Regions from separate parts of the Lysinibacillus sp. NPDC094177 genome, predicted to be linked through region 2. Evidence: predicted binding sites of a transcription regulator. Region 2 holds the regulator's gene; the other holds the start of a gene.
What was found. The regulator Rex, encoded in region 2, represses fermentation and respiration genes when NADH is low (regulators of the CRP and FNR family bind a similar motif). The targets are predictions, from matches to a motif close to TTGTGAAATATTTCACAA.
Positions count from the first base shown of each region.

Region 1 (4,656 bases), on a different contig from region 2:
CGTTAAATTTTGTACTATTAAATGACTCATTACACTTGTCCATCTCTTTCATTTAGGTGTTGTTTAGTGTCCATACTACTTTTAATATGTAGTTTATTATTGATATCCATTTTTATCATAACACCAAATGACAGGTAAACAAAGGACAACAAACTCTTCTTAGCTATCTAAAAAATGCCTCCCCCATTTATCAGCAAAATGAAGAAGAGCGAGGGTATGTAAAGAACTTCTAAAAAATCTCAAAAAAAGAGGCAGAGACAAAAGTGTTTCAGCCAACAAAAATACCGAACTATCCAATGAAACGCTCATGAAGTGTTTCGGAATAGTTCGGTTTTTCTATTTATCGTGTTTTGTTAATTTAGAGATTATTCGGCTTTTTGAAGGAATCATTTAGTTATGTCCCAGCCTCACAGAAGCTATTTATTTCACCAATAACCAAGAAGCTTCCACCATAGTCCTCCTACTACAACAAAAATCAGGATGGTAACAACGGAAACAACAAATCCAACTGTCCACCATTTTTTTTGATCAATATAACCTGCACCAAAGAATACCGGTGCTGGACCAGATCCATAATGAGTAGTGGCGCCAAATAAATTACTAAATGCTGCTAATAATATAGCTGCTAGCATTGCTGGTGCTCCTGCTTGCAACATTACAGATAAAAATGCTGCGTACATCGCACTAATATGAGCAGTGGAGCTCGCAAAGAAATAATGAGAATAGAAATAAACTAATGCTAATATTAAAACAGCCCATATCCAACTATACCCAGATACAAGTCCACCAACTTCATTACTAAACCATGGAATCAGCCCTAGTTTGTTCATAAAAGATGCCATCATAAATAGTGTTGCAAACCAAACTAGTGTATCCCATGCTCCTTCTTCCTTTTTAATATCTGCCCATGTTAACACATTTAACAATAACAGCAATGAAAGACCTATAAGAGCTGCTGTAGTGGCACTAATGCCTAAGTAGTCTCCACCAATCCATAACGACAACACAACAACAAATACTACGATCATTCGTTTCTCAGAACTTTTCAGTGGACCAAATTCATCCAGTTTCTTTTTAGCGATAGCTGCTGCCTCAGGTGTTTCCTTAATTTCAGGCGGATAGATTTTATAAATAACATAAGGAACAACGATTAAAGCTGTTAATCCTGGGACAATCATTGCCATTGCCCAACCGAACCAGGTAATAGATACGCCAGCTGTATCACTTGCTAGCTTTACAATTAAAGGATTCGCTGCCATGGCAGTCATAAACATAGCAGACGTTATTAAATTCCCTTGAAAGCCTACCTTCAAAAGAAAAGCTCCCATCTTACGCTCTGTCCCGTCTTCTGGTTTAGAGCCAAAAGTATGAGATAATGACTGGATGATCGGGAATATAACCCCACCCGCACGAGCTGTATTACTAGGAATAGCCGGCGCTAATATTAGGTCACTCGCAAGTAAAGAATAAGATAAACTCAACGTTTTTTTCCCAAAAAGACGAACAAATACATAAGCAATTCGTTCCCCTAGTCCCGTTTTAATAAATCCACGAGAAATAAAGAAGGCAATAACAATTAGCCAAATCGTTGAATTGCCAAAACCGCTTAATGTCTCTTCAATGGTTAATGTATTAGTAATGGCAATCATAGCCATAGCAATAATGGATACAGCTCCCATTGGCAACGGTTTCGTTATAAATCCTATAATTGTCGCAACAAAAATAGCGAACAGATGCCATGCTTTTTCATCTACTCCTGAGGGTGCTGGACAAAACCAGATAGCCACTCCAACAGCAAGGGTAATGAAGAAAGGAATCCACTTGACTGCGCTTTTTGCTTCTTTCATGATGTAAATACTCCTTTGACGGTTACCCCAATGTTTTTTGAAAGGAAATTCTCCCACAATCTAATATAAAGCTAAATCAAGATCCCCATTGTCAAAAAAACATAAGTTATTATATATGCTTTATGTAATGGATGAAAAGGATTTTCACTCATTTCTAAGAAAAAAATGACCTCGATTCTGAAATATTTCCCTTTTTGTTAATTTTATTGGTAATAAGATACTTTTATTTAAAATAAGCATGTGCAAATCCATTGAAAAAATACACCTATCGTTTAAATTAGCTTATATGTGAGAATCAATAATCGATCCTCCTACATTCAAACAGTAAAAAAGTGAAATCCCCTCACTTTCTTTACTGCAAATACAATGTAATAATCTTACAAAGTTCAATTACTCCTTGTTCAAGCTCTTGATGATCTGGAAAGGAATAACTAATTCTCATATGATTATATTGAGGTTCTCCCGGATAACATGCAGAGCTTGGTAAAAAAGAAATGTTGGATTGCTGTGCTTTGAAAAGTACTTCATCTGTATTTCTATCGTTAGGCAAAGACACCCAAATATTTAAACCTCCTTTAGGCATTACCCAAGTAACCCCTTCAGGCGCATACTTTTCCAACAACTTAATCGTTTGATCTCTTCTTACTTCAAGAGCAATACGTAACTTTTCTAAATGTGTGTTCATTCTATTCGAACTTAAAAAAGGAATAAGCGCCTTTTGTGTTAAAAGTGGGCTCCCTAAATCAGCACTAGATTTTGCCGATAATAGCCGTTGATGAACTGTCCCATTCGATATAATTGCACCAATTCTACAACTAGGCGCTAAAGCTTTACTAAAACCTTTTAAATAGATAACATGACCATTCATATCTAATGATTTGATAGTTGTTGGTGGTGGATTATCATCAAAATAAATTTCATTCCATGAATCATCCTCAATAATAAGGAAGCTATTGTGTTGAGCGAGTTCTAATAACTCGTTTCTTCTAGCTTCGCTTAAAACAGTACCTGTTGGATTATGAAATGTAGGATTTGTATAAACAAGCTTTGGTTTTTTTGTTAAACATAATGAAGCTAAAATATCGGTCTGCATACCTTCTTCATCCATAGGAATAGGAATAATATGTGCTCCCCGATTTCTAAAAACATCAATTGCCGCTGTATACGTGGGCGCTTCCGTAATAACAATGTCTCCTGGCCCAATAAATGTTCTCGCAACTAAATCAATTCCTTGCTGAACACCATTTGTAATGATGATCTCTTGAGGACTCGTTTGGATTTGACAATATTGTTGTACATGGTTCCGAATTGCCTCTCGAACTGCGTGGTCTCCTTGGACAGGGCCATAGCGTGCTACAATTTGCGGATCTTCCTGTAAAACTTGAAAAATTTCTTTCGATAGGTATGTTGACGGTAATAGTCCTGGATGAATTGTAGCACTAGATAATTTAATCGAATTTTCGGTTCCCAAATTTAACATGTATTGAGAGCGATGAATATAATCTGGGATAGCTAGTTGCCAATTATAATCGGTCTTACTTTGAGTACCAGTTCTCTGTTTCTTCTCTCTAACAAAAGCGCCCTTCCCATGCTTCAATTGAATATAGCCGTTTTTCTCTAACAATGCATAAGCTTTACTTACAGTAACAAGACTAACTTGATTTTCTTTTGAAAAGTTCCAAATTGACGGCAATTGACTACCTTCCTCTAACAAGCCTGCTCGTATCTTTTCCGATAAATTGTCCGATATCTGATGAATTAACGATTGATCTGATTGACGATTTAGCTTTATTTTCATAGGTCCTCCCACTGTTATACTCGTTGATTGACTGTTATATATATCACTATCTATTGTAAAAAGCGTAAGGCAAGCAAAATGATAAGACAAGGAGATTGGTCAAGTATGAACATAATGAAACATGATCAAGAAATTTTTGACAGTATTTTAAATGAAGTCGTACATCATGCTACAAATTTTTTTAATGACCTTGAAGATAGGGCTGTATCTACTCATTCCTACAATCTACCTAAAAATGAACTTCCCGAAATAGGAAGTGGTTCAAGGGCAACTCTTGATTTTTTCACTCAAAATTATGCGAAAAGCTTAAGTGGCAGTGCTGGTTCAAGATATTTAGGATTTGTAACGGGCGGTGCTACTCCTGCATCCATCATAGGGGATTGGTTAGTTAGTGTTTATGATCAAAACCTATCCAACTCGAAAGATTCAATCGCTGGATACATTGAATTAGAAACGATTGACATGTTAAAAGAATTATTTTTGTTAAGTAATGACTATAGTGGTACCTTCGTAAGTGGGGCCACAATGGCTAATTTCGTAGGTCTTGCTCAAGCAAGAGAATGGATTTCACAACACTATGGAAAAAGCACTTCTATTGATGGTTTATACGATATTCCCCAGATTAAAATAGTGAGTGGTACACCACATTCAAGTATTTTCAAAGCAACTGCCATGCTAGGTATAGGTAGGAAATCTATTCATCAAATTCCCTGTCAGGAAAATCGTGAAGCTATTGATATAACTAAATTACAGGAATATCTTGAACTCCATAAAAATGAACCATGTATTATCGTAGTGAATGCTGGAACGGTTAATACTGTAGACTTTGATGATTTAGTTGCCATCGGAAAATTAAAAACTCAATATAACTTCTGGTTACATGTCGATGCTGCATTTGGCGGTTTTGCAGCTTGTTCTCCACTATATAGAGAATTAATAGATGGAATGAACTATGCTGACTCAATTACGATTGATGCACATAAATGGCTAAATGTGCCCTACGACTCTGCT
Region 1 is NZ_JBNNTW010000004.1:96,114-100,769, forward strand. Features, by position in the region: gene ACQKNC_RS08535 (ABC-F family ATP-binding cassette domain-containing protein) at 1-30, opposite strand, end outside; gene ACQKNC_RS08540 (anion permease) at 426-1,847, opposite strand; gene ACQKNC_RS08545 (PLP-dependent aminotransferase family protein) at 2,200-3,645, opposite strand; gene ACQKNC_RS08550 (pyridoxal phosphate-dependent decarboxylase family protein) at 3,751-4,656, shown strand, end outside.
Region 1: a site for Rex is predicted at 2,023-2,040, ahead of ACQKNC_RS08540 (anion permease). Genes of this name have one in related genera too.

Region 2 (4,656 bases):
TTTCTCCACCAGATAAAGACGACACAGTTTTATCTACTTCTTCTCCACTGAATAAGAAACGGCCAAGCACCGAGCGAATATCTTTTTCATTCATTAATGGCCATTCATCCCATAGCTCTTTTAGAACACTTTTATTGCTCGATAACTTTGCCTGCTCTTGATCATAATAACCAATTTGAACATTTGTACCATAGCGAATCTCTCCAGAGAGCGGTAGCAAATCTTTGACAATCGTTTTTAATAAAGTTGATTTACCAACACCATTTGGTCCAACTAATGCAATTCGATCTTCGCGGAAAGTACGTAATGTGATGCCACTTGATATTTTCTTATCACCATAACCAATCGCTAAGTCATCAATAGATAATACATCATTACCACTTTGACGTTCAATTGTAAAACCGAAGCTTGCTGACTTTTCATCGCCATCAGGGGAATCCATCCATTCTGTACGTTCAAGCATTTTACGACGACTTTGTGCCATTTTAGTAGTAGAAGCACGAGCAATATTTTTTTGAATAAATTCCTCAAGCTTGGCTTTCTCATCTTGTTGTCGTTCATATAGCTTTAAATCACGCTCATAATTTTTCGCTTTTTCATCTAAATAGGTACTATAATTGCCTGTATATTTTGTGACACGATGACGAGAGACTTCGTAGACAATGGAAACAACCTGGTCTAAGAAGTAGCGGTCATGGGAAACAATTAGAATAGCCCCTTCATAGCCTTTTAAATATGATTCCAACCAAGAGAGGGTTTCAATATCCAAATGGTTAGTAGGTTCATCGAGTATTAATAGGTCAGGTTTACTTAAAAGAAGTTTAGCGAGTGCTAACCGAGTTCGTTGTCCCCCTGATAGTGAGCTAATTGGCTTTTGGTAATCCTCAGGATAAAACTGCATGCCATGAAGCACAGAACGTGTATCAGATTCATATTGATAGCCACCCGCATCCTTAAAAGTATGCTGTAAATGATCGTATTCAGACATTATTTTTGCATATAAAGTAGAATTCTCATAAACAGTGGGATCAGCCATTTGTTGTTCTAGTGACCGTAGTGCTTGTTCTTGTGCAATAAGCGGTTCAAAAATTGTCATCATTTCATCCCAAATCGACAATGTTGAATTTAATCCAGCATGTTGCTCTAAATATCCAATTTGTACACCTTTAGGGATAATTATATCGCCAGAGTCATATGACATTTGACCAGCAATTATTTTAAGTAAAGTGGACTTACCAGCACCGTTACGACCTACTAATGCAACGCGGTCACGATGTTGAACCTCTAATTTTACGCCACTTAAAATTTCATCTGCAAGGAAGGATTTATATAGTTGATTGACCTGTAAAACAATCATTCTTGACACCTCAATTCTTCCTTAGTGTAATAGATGAGCGATTCGCTTGCAATGTCGAGGCTTTACTTATGCTAAGCTGTCATGTAAGATTGAAACGATTTCCCTTTAGTTAGTGGCGTAAAAGCGCCATTAACTAAAGGGAAATACTCCAGAGAATATTATAAACTTAGTAAATAGTTAATTAAGTATGTATCATGCTATTTGATACATATAAGGAGGAAAAAGTTTGAAACAAGAATTAAAAATTCCACAAGCCACTACAAAAAGACTTCCTCTTTACTATCGATTTATCCAAAACTTTGCACAAGAAGGCATGGAGCGCATTTCATCGAAAGAACTGAGTGAAGCGATGAAAATTGATTCTGCAACTATTCGCCGTGATTTTTCTTATTTTGGTGCTCTAGGGAAAAAGGGATACGGCTATGATGTGCAGCATCTCTTAAAATTTTTTAGTCAAACGCTCGATCAACATGAAGCGACAAAAGTAGCGTTAATTGGTGTAGGTAATTTAGGTAGTGCTTTATTAAAATATAATTTTCAAAAAAATCATAATACTCATATCGTTGTGGCATTTGATTCAAAGGCCCCGAAGGAAGGTAAGATGATTAGCAATATTCCTGTTTTTCATCCTGATTTATTGGAAGAAAAATATGCAGAATATGGAGCGGAGCTTGCAATTTTAACAGTTTCACCACGTTCCGCACAGAAAATGGCTGATAGATTAGCGGCAATGAATGCAAAAGGAATTTTGAACTTTACGCCAGAGCGTATTACTGTACCAGATAAAATGCAACTTTTAACAATCGATTTATCAGTAGAATTACAGGCGCTTATTTATTTAATTCGTAATCAGGAAGAGTGATAATTGTACATAATTTAACTTCTTTCAGCGGATGTCACGGAAATCAGAAAGGAGTGCTTAGTGGGTGTTAGCCTAAAATCATCGCATCCATGCGATAACGGCTAACTGACCTGCATCGGTAAAAACGCCACGTCCTGTGGCATTACCGAAATGACCGACATCGTGTCGGCACTCGTGCAGGCCCAAGCACAAAGCCGATTCCGGACGCAATTATGCCGAGGCATAATTGATAGTATAGCTCTCACAATTTCTGTAAAATAAGTATGAAGTAAAATGCGAGAGTGACTAAAAACTTTCACATATTATTAGTTAGCAAAATGGCGAAATATGCGTTAAAATGATGGATATAAAGAGGAGGTGGCTTTAATGGGTGGTATTGGTCCTATGAGCCTCATTATTATCGGAATTGTCGCATTACTAATTTTCGGTCCTAAGAAGTTACCGGAGCTTGGTAAAGCATTTGGTTCAACATTACGTGAATTCAAAAATGCTACTAAAGGATTAGCCGACGAAGATGATGATGACAAGAAAAAGAAAGAACTAGATAAGTAAAGTTAGGATGTTTGAGGAATGAATCCAAAAGATCTAACTGTCATTCAGCATATAGAAGAATTAAGAAAACGGCTTTTCATTGTTGCCGTTTTCTTTGTTCTCGCTATGGCTGGCGGCTTTTTTGTTGCGAAACCGCTTGTTAAATACCTTCAAACTACTGGAGCGAATTATAATATAGAGCTTCATGCGTTTGATGTAGTAACACCACTTGCAATTTATATCCAAGTCGTTTTTTTAATAGCATTTATCCTATCTTCTCCGGTATTGATGTATCAATTGTGGGCATTTATTAGCCCCGGATTAAGGGAAGTGGAACGAAAAGCAACCTTAAGCTATATCCCGTATTCGTTTATATTGTTTTTAGCAGGGCTATCTTTTTCATATTTTTTACTATTCCCTTACGTCATAAAGTTTATGATGAATTTATCAAATGAATTAGAAATTCAGCAAACGATTGGCATACATGAATATTTTTCGTTTTTATTTAAGCTTACAATACCTTTTGGTTTTCTTTTTCAATTACCTATCGTCGTCTTGTTCTTTTCACGTATTGGGATTCTATCGCCTGAGTTACTAATTCGTATTCGTAAGTACTCATACTTTGGTTTATTTGTGTGTGCTGCTCTAATCGCACCACCTGAATTAGCTTCACACTTAATGGTTTCAGTACCGTTATTTATGCTTTATGAAATTAGCATTATGATTTCCCGTGTTGGCTATAAGAAATACTTAAAATCAGAGGAAATGCGAATGAAGGAAGAACAAGAAGCTGAACAAAAACGCCAGGTCGAAGAGGCACTTGAACAGCAGCGACGTCAAATCGAAGAATTGAATCAATAAAAATAGAAGCTCGATGCTAATTAGAAGCATCGAGCTTTTTCGTAGTTATATCTACCTGAAAATCAGTGGGAGAAAAACTTCCACTGATTTTTATTGCATTTTTTCTAGTTGTTCAAGAAACTTTTGCAATGGTTCTGCATACAATTGTACAAGTGTCACAAAACCATTCAGCATGACATGGGCGATAATGGACGTCCAAATACGTTTTGTTTTGTGATATAAGAAGGCAAAAATCAATCCGCAGATTGTATAAAGCAAGATGTGTGAGAAGTCGAAATGAATAAGTGCGAAGAAAATTGCGCTTACTATACCGGCTACCCAGAAATTAGTTGTTTGGACAAGCGATCCAAAAATAACACGGCGGAAGACGAACTCTTCTAATATTGGTCCAAATACGACAATTGCTAATATCGCAATAGGAGCACCTTTTGCAATAGCTACAATATCAGCTGTGTTTTGCGACCCACCTTGGATACCGAATATAGCCATTTCGATAGCTGCGCCAATCATTTGGCCAATAAAAACTAGGAAGAAACCAATAATTCCCCACATAATTGATAGTGGTATAGTTTCTTTCTTTCCTTGATAAATATCCCAAAACGCTTTATCTCGAGATGTTATGATTAAGCTTAGAATTAATGCAATGGCAAAGCTAAGTGCAATATACCAGCCTTGCGTAAGTGGAGCAGCTTGCTCACTAGGTAAACCGGTTGTACTCATAACAAGCTTGTGAAACGGTTGTGCCAGCCATCTACCTGATATTTGCATGAGAATATAGATCAATAAAACATAAAGGGCTGTTTTTTTATGTTTTATTTTTTTAGAATTATTCACAGTCAAAATCCTTTCCATTCATTATGCTACCTTTCTATTCTATTGTAGAGGAATATGGAAAGAAAACAAAATTTTTCGTAGTTCTGACTTGCAAAAAAAAGTGCGATTGATTATCATAATAATTGTGTTAGCACTCGTCTGTATAGAGTGCTAAAAACGCTTGAACATACATTTTATTAATAGGAGGTTGTTTCACTTGTTAAGACCACTA
Region 2 is NZ_JBNNTW010000014.1:71,103-75,758, reverse strand. Features, by position in the region: gene ACQKNC_RS18895 (ATP-binding cassette domain-containing protein) at 1-1,357, opposite strand, end outside; gene ACQKNC_RS18890 (redox-sensing transcriptional repressor Rex) at 1,584-2,219, shown strand; gene ACQKNC_RS18885 (twin-arginine translocase TatA/TatE family subunit) at 2,586-2,771, shown strand; gene tatC (twin-arginine translocase subunit TatC) at 2,790-3,611, shown strand; gene ACQKNC_RS18875 (CPBP family intramembrane glutamic endopeptidase) at 3,702-4,463, opposite strand; gene groES (co-chaperone GroES) at 4,642-4,656, shown strand, end outside.